2 regions of the Mesorhizobium sp. 01N446 genome follow, and region 2 is predicted to be linked to the other one. Evidence: riboswitches for the same ligand, from Rfam matches in the RefSeq annotation. Region 2 holds a riboswitch; the other holds the start of a gene.
What was found. A riboswitch is a leader RNA that binds a small molecule or an ion and turns the genes downstream of it on or off. The one in region 2 is predicted to bind cobalamin.
Positions count from the first base shown of each region.

Region 1: another riboswitch for cobalamin. It lies ahead of bluB (5,6-dimethylbenzimidazole synthase); the one in region 2 lies ahead of AC1DPX_RS10275 (DUF1636 family protein).

Region 1 is NZ_JBFTRA010000003.1:111,748-115,404, forward strand. Features, by position in the region: gene AC1DPX_RS14795 (DUF2277 domain-containing protein) at 1-146, opposite strand, end outside; gene AC1DPX_RS14800 (exodeoxyribonuclease VII small subunit) at 246-497, opposite strand; gene AC1DPX_RS14805 (histone deacetylase family protein) at 501-1,427, opposite strand; cobalamin riboswitch at 1,606-1,786, shown strand; partial or broken gene bluB (5,6-dimethylbenzimidazole synthase) at 1,880-2,464, shown strand; gene AC1DPX_RS14815 (hypothetical protein) at 2,581-3,564, opposite strand.
Region 2 is NZ_JBFTRA010000002.1:396,837-400,493, reverse strand. Features, by position in the region: gene AC1DPX_RS10285 (cobaltochelatase subunit CobN) at 1-344, opposite strand, end outside; gene cobW (cobalamin biosynthesis protein CobW) at 364-1,401, opposite strand; gene AC1DPX_RS10275 (DUF1636 family protein) at 1,404-1,832, opposite strand; cobalamin riboswitch at 1,872-2,077, opposite strand; gene AC1DPX_RS10270 (winged helix-turn-helix domain-containing protein) at 2,107-3,306, opposite strand; gene AC1DPX_RS10265 (NADH-quinone oxidoreductase subunit A) at 3,640-3,657, shown strand, end outside.

The sequences.
Region 1 (3,657 bases), on a different contig from region 2:
ACGGCGTGATCGAACGCATGCTGGTTCTGTTTCGACGGCCGTGTCGTTCCGCTCAGCTTGCGGACGAACTGAAGGGCAGCGTCGCGGACTTCGTCATTGGTTGCGGGCGGGTCAAAATTGAACAGGGTCTTGATGTTTCTGCACATCGTTTCCGTATCTCCTCTTGTCCTGGAGCCGTTTCAATCGGGACGAGCTTAATCCTCAGCCATGATCGTGTCCAAAAACCGGTAAGGCAAGACCGCCATTCAATCCGCGTCGAGCGGCTCGGTTCCGACCGGCTTGCCGTCGCGCGACAGCCTGATCTTCTCGACCTTGTCCTCGGCGGCCTTCAGCAGCCGATCGCAATGCGCCTTCAGCGCCTCGCCGCGCTCGTAGATGCGGATCGACTGGTCGAGCGGCACGTCGCCGCGCTCCAGATCATCGACGATCTTCTCCAAAGCGTCGAGCGCCTGTTCGAAGCTCATCGCCTTGACGTCTTCATTGGTTTCACCAGCCATCATTCACCCTTTCATCAGTCGCCCGACATGGGCGGCGACCGAAAATGCCAGTCCCTGCAGATCGTAGCCGCCCTCGAGCAGGCTGACGAGCCGGTTGCCGCTGTGGCGCGCGGCGCGCTGCATCAGCTGGCCGGTCGCCCAGTCGAAATCGTCCTCGGTCAGGTTGATCTCGGCCAGCGGGTCGCGGTGATGCGCGTCGAAACCGGCCGAAATGATGATCAGATCGGGCGCGAAATTGTCGAGCGCCGGCAGCACGCGCGACAGGAAAGCATCGCGAAACACCTCGCCGCCGGTCCGTGGCGCCAAGGGCGCGTTGACGATGTTGCCGACGCCGGTCTCGCTCTTCGCGCCGGTGCCGGGATAGAGCGGCATCTGGTGCGTCGAGCAATAGAGCACCGAGGGATCGTCCCAGAAGATATCCTGGGTGCCATTGCCGTGATGGACGTCCCAGTCGACGACCGCGACGCGCTCGGCGCCATGCTTCTTCTGCGCATAGCGGGCCGCGATCGCCGCCGTGTTGAAGAAGCAGAAACCCATCGCGGTAGTCTTTTCGGCATGGTGACCGGGCGGGCGGGCGGCGACGAAGACATTGTCGGCGCGGCCTGCAAAGACATCGTCGACGGCGGCGTTGGCGGCGCCGATCGCGGTGATCACCGCCTGCCAGCTCTTCGGGCTGGCGGTGGTGTCGGCATCGATACGGGCAAGGCCCTCTTCGGGGATTGCGGCGCGCACGCGGGCGACGAAATCGGCGGGGTGCGCGTAGAGGATGGTGGCCTCGTCGCCTTCCGGCGCCTTGACGCGATCAAGCGCGGCGAAGGCCTCGTCGTCGAGCACGCGCTCGATGGCGCGCAAGCGATCCGGCCGCTCGGGGTGACCGGGCGGCGTGATGTGATCCAGGAAGATCGGATGGGTGTAGAGACGAGTGGCCATGCCCCCTATCTAGTGCCCCGGCGCCGCGATGGCCATGCATTGCGGCTTGATGACTGGGGAAAATCGCGCCTGCGTCCATTGGCGTCGCTACGGGGATTGGCGCCGCCAAGGCTTCGGCGTAAGGTCGCAGCCACTGCCTGGTGCCCGCCGGTCTGTTTGTTTAGTCGCATTCTGCGACGCCAAGTGATTCCACTTGGCTGCAAATGCTCTGGCGGGAGAATCGGGAACACGGTTGAATTCCGTGGCGTGCCCAACGCTGTAAGGGGGACCGCGCCGGTAAATGCCACTGTCGATGACGGGAAGGCACCGGACGTGGGTTGATCCCGAGCCAGAAGGCCGGCCTGGCAGGCATCGTCATCCGCATGGTCAGGCGGCTGGCATTGATTGCAATCGCAAGGGGACAAGCGATGCCGGAAACCATGACCGCTCCTATGGGCGATGGATTTGACCAGATGGCGCGCGATGCCATCTACCGCGCCATGTTCACGCGGCGCGATGTGCGCAGCCATTTCCTGCCCACAGGGCTCGACGACGAGGTGCTGGCACGACTGCTGCTTGCCGCCCATCATGCACCGTCGGTCGGCTTCATGCAGCCGTGGAATTTCATCGTCATCCGCGACGCCGCACGGCGGGCTGATGTGCGCGACCTGTTCCTGGCCGCGCGCGAACAGGAACTGCCTGAAATCGAGGCGGAAAGACAGGGGCTCTACCGCAAGCTCAAGCTCGAGGGCATCTGCGAAAGCGCTCTCAACATCTGCATCACCTGCGATCGGCGGCGCTCGCAGGGTTCGCCGCTGGGGCGCTGGCACAATCCGGAGATGGATCTCTACAGCACGGTCTGCGCGGTGCAGAATTTCTGGCTGGCGGCGCGCGCCGAAGGCGTCGGCGTCGGCTGGGTCAGCATCATCGAGCCGCAGGCGTTGAAGAGCCTGCTGTCCATTCCGGAGCACGTGACGCCGATCGCCTATCTCTGCGTCGGCCGGGTTTCCGAGTTCGCGCCCAAACCCGACCTTGAAACGCATGGCTGGGGCCGGCGGCTGCCGCTGCCCGAACTGATCATGAGCGAGACGTTTTGCGGGCAAGGCGAGGCATCGCTCAAGTCAGCGGTGGCACACCTAAACACCGCCGCCTGGGCGCCCACATGTGCCGCCGATCAGCGCGTTGCGCCGGCCGTGCCCCAGCGCGAGCCGCCGAAGGAGGCCAGCGCCTTGTCCCTCAACTCCCTGAACTTCGACGACGCCTCGGCCAGACGGGCATCCCAGGCCGGATCGGGCATCTGGCCGGCGATGGTCTTGAAATAGACCTGCATCAGGCAGGCGATTGCGAAGGGTTCGATGAAGGCCGCCTTGAAGGCCCAGGCGAAAACGATGGCGAGCACGAAGGCCCAGCCGGCGAGTTGTCCGGGCATCATGAAGAGAATGGCGCCGGCCGGGGCCAGCATCAAAAGGAAGATCACGAAGGACACGCCCCACATGATGACCGCCAGCCAGACAGCGTTCTTCACCATGGTCTTGCCGTTCTGGGCGTAGAGCACGACGCCTTGCCTGGCGGTTTCGAAGGGCGAGGACGAATTGATGCGGATGTTGTAGCCGAGGATGATCTCGTCGACATAGGTCAGCGACAGGCGGATCACCGTGTTGATGAAGGAGACCAGGCCGCTCAAGCCAGGTATGGGCAGGAAGGCGGCGATGCCGCCGAGCAGGCCGGTGATGGCGCGGATGGCGCCCTTGACCAGCTGGTCGACGACGAAAAGGATGTTGGCCTCGGCGAAACGTTCGGTCACGACCTGCCTGGCATAGGCGATCTGGTTCTGGCCGTCGGGGACATCCCGGCCGTCGATCAGATGGACCATGACGGCGATATGGCCGGCCTTGACGACGTAGAGGATGTATTCGCGGATCCAGTAGACGGCGATCGAAACCACGCCGAAGCCGACCACGCCGCCCCACAGGGCAAAGGACATCGGCCCGTCGGGATCCGTGGAGATATGGCCGACGCCATAGCCGACCGACGCGCCGGTGCCGGTCGCCACGATGTAGGCCAGCGTGATGCCGAAATAGACGATCATGCGAAAGACAATGAAAGGCCAGGTCCGCATCATGATGGACACCGACCTGCCGATATCGAAATCCCACATGTCCCGAATCTCCCCTCCAGAGATGGCTGGGGAGGATGCGCTCAACCCGGGGATTGTCAATCGCGGGCGGTGGACAGCGGCGCGCGCAAAGGG
Region 2 (3,657 bases):
GGAAGCAGCGCCAGTTTTATGCCGCGCTCGCGTGCGGTCGAGGCCAACTGGTCACAGCCATAGCGCCACCAGTCGTAGCCGCCGAGGATGCGCACCAGTATGATCTTGGCGTGGCGCGCGACACTGTCGATCCAGAGATCGACGGACATCGGATGGCGAAGGTCGCGCAGTGCCGCCAGCCGCATCGAGGGTAGGCGGCCGACATCCGCCTTCCAGGCGGCCGCCAGCCCGGCGAGATCGCTGTCGGTGAAGGACAGGGCCACGATATCCGCTGGCGTCTGCCGCAGATCGACCGGCTCGGCGAGATCGTCGAGCGAGGCGGAGGTCGTGGTGAGGATATGCATCGCGGCCCGTGTCTGAAAATCAGCCGGCGAGTATACGCTCGATTGCCGGGCGGTTCAGCCCCTTGAGGCCGATGACGACGAGGCGCGAGCGGCGGTCGTCCTCGGCCGTCCAGGCGCGGTCATAGTAATGATTGACGCGCGGGCCGACGGCCTGCAGCAGGAGCCGCATCGGCTTGCCGCCGACTTCGACGAAGCCTTTCACGCGCAGCACGTTTTCCTGTTCGGCGGCAGTGGCGACACGCTTGGCCAGTTCGTCCGGATTGGCGATCGACGGGATGTCGACGATGAAGGTGTCGAAGTCGTCATGCTCGTGGTCGAAGGCGCCGTCATGGTGGGATTTGCGGTTCTCGATGTCATCCTCGACGGCGAGCCCGAGCCCGAGCAGCACGGACGGATCGACCTTGCCGTGCGAGGTTGGCACGATCTTCACGGCGCGGGCGGAGTGTTCGCCAATGATGGCGTTGGCGCGGGCCGAACCGGCGGCGTCCATCAGGTCGCTCTTCGACAGGATGATCAGGTCGGCGCAGGCGATCTGGTCCTCGAACAATTCCTCGACCGGGTCGTCATGGTCGAGGGAGTCGTCAGCAGTCCTCTGTGCCTGTAGGGCGTCCATGTCGTTGGCGACGCGGCCTTCGGCAAGTGCGGGACCGTCGACCACGGCGATGACGCCGTCGACGGTGACGCGGCTCTTCACCGTCGGCCACTGGAAGGCCTGGACCAGCGGCTTGGGCAGAGCGAGGCCGGAGGTTTCGATCAGGATGTGGTCGACCTTGGGGTTGAGCGACAGGATCTGGTCGAGTGCCGGCACGAAATCGTCGGCCACGGTGCAGCAGATGCAGCCATTGGCCAGTTCGACGATGTTTTCCTCCGGACAGGTGTCGATGCCGCACCCCTTCAAAATCTCGCCGTCGATGCCGATGTCGCCGAACTCGTTGACGATGATGGCAATGCGCTTGCCGCCGGCGTTTTCCAGGAGATGGCGGACCAGCGTCGTCTTGCCGGCGCCGAGGAAGCCGGTGACGACGGTGCAGGGGACGCGAGATACGGAAGTGCTCATGATCAATCCTTCAACAGGCCGAGGGGAGGAATACGGGCAACGAGGCCGCGCTTGAGGGAATCGGGCCGGCCACGCCAGGGGATGAGGCCGTCCGTCGAGGTGGCGAAGAGCTTCGCGCCGGTGACGAGGTCGGCGCCGCTGGCCACGGTCAGGTCGCCGAAGACATAGCTCCAGCAGCCGTCGCGCAGGATGGCGGCGCTCAGCCGGCGCTTGCAATTGCCGAGGCATTCGACCGTGCGGATGCGGATATTTGCATCAGATGCGGCACGGCGCGTGTCCTGCGCCAACAGTTCGCCCGCGCGGGGATGCCCGTCCGAGCCGGTCTCGTCGCGACAGGAGGCGCAGACGATGACCGTGACGCCGGCCAAGGCTTCGCTGTCGGCGGACGCATTGTCCGTTGTGCCAGCCGAAAAACTGCTGTTCTGGTCCAAAAACCGGGCTCCTTGCCCGGAAACCCGCCGGGCGATCGGATTCTTTTGTCGCAGACGGCAGGTCTCCTGGCTCGCGGGTCATCGCCTTGGGTGCCGCCTTCCCGGGAAACTCCCAGTGGCTTTCGGCCTTGGCTCTTCGCTTACAGTTGCGGGGACAGCCGCGGATTTGAGATTTTTCACCCCGCACCGCATTCCCTCTTAGCCCCTGCCGTTGCGGGCAGGGGACCGTCTGGACCGGATTTAGGCTTTTGCGGGTAGCGGTGTCAACGCGGGCTTACGACACCGTCATGTCGGCCAGCGCCGGACCCAGATCGCCGGCGGACGTCACGTCCATGCGTTCAAGGCCGAGCCAGCCCTGCATCTGTTTCAATTCCTCGAACAGTTGCGCAGCGGTTTCGGGCGGCGCGCCGGGCTCGGCGTAGGCGGCGTGGACGCGCAGCACGCTGGCCGGCCGGTCCGCCTTGAGGTCGACGCGGGCGACGATCCGGTCGCCGAGCAGGAAGGGGAGGACGTAGTAGCCGTATTGGCGCTTTTCGGCCGGCGTATAGATCTCGATGCGGTAGTGGAAATCGAACAGCCGCTCCGAGCGCGAGCGCTCGAAGACGACCGGGTCGAACGGTGCGAGCAAGGCGCGCGCCTCGATTTTCCGGGGCAGGCGGGCATCCTTGTGAAGGTAAGCCGGCTTGTCCCAACCCTCGACTCGCACCTGCAGCAGTTCTCCGGTCTCGACCAGTTCCTCCAGCCGGCCCTTCATGTTGGCCGGCGACAGCCGAAAGTAGTCGCGCAAATCGCCTGATGTCGCGATGCCATGGGCGCGAGCGGAAATGCGCAGCAATTCGCGGTGCGCGTCCTCCGGGGCGGGCACCGGCAGGTCGAGGATCGCCTGCGGCAGCACGCGCTCGGGCAGGTCGTAGAAGCGCTCGAAGCCGCGGCGGTGCGCCGTCGTGATGCGCCCGGCCCAGAACAGCCACTCGAAGGCATGCTTGGCATGGCTCCAGCCCCACCAGCCGCCGGAGCCTTTCTGGCCTTCCAGTGCCGAAGCGGCGATCGGACCGCGTGCGACGACCTCGCGGTAGATCTCTTCTATATAGGCGGCGTGCTCGCGGCCCCATTTGGCCAGGCCCAGATACATCTCGTCGCCCCGTTCGGCGCGCTGCATGCGCCAGCGCATCAGCGGATAGGTCTCGACCGGCAGGAAGGATGCTTCGTGCGCCCAGTATTCGAAGACCGTGCGCTTGCGCGTCACGGCGGCATTGTCGAGCAGAGCGAGCGGGTAGGGGCCAAGCCGCGAATAGAGCGGCATGTAATGCGCGCGCACCACCGCGCTGACGGAATCGATCTGCAGCAGGCCGGTGCGCGAGAGCACGCGGGCGAAGTGGCGGCGGCCGGGCGTGCCGGCGGGACGGGGATCGAGAAACCCCTGCGCGGCGAGCGCGATGCGCCGGGCGGTGGCAAGCGAGATCTTTTCCTTCATGCAGGCATCACTCTGGGGTGCTTCGGCTGTTGGTCTGACGGGTGATTCCGGCCCATGCTAGCAGGGTTTTGGCGGCAACCCTGTCAGGAGATAAAAGTGGAGTGAAAAGTGAAGGAAATCAAACAGGAGCGGATCGGACCAGTTTCTCCGGATATGCCGTCCAGGTCGGCGTTTTGAACAAGGTTTGACTTGCTTCGCTGGAAGTGCTGCGCTAACCCTCGCCGCGTTGCAGCATAGGCCCCTTAAAACGGTTCAGCGGTTAATCTGTCACGCTTCCGCATTAAGGTCCGGTGCTGTAATCAAAGTGGATTGGCGCCAACGGAAAGCCGCTGCATGAACGCACTCCTCAGT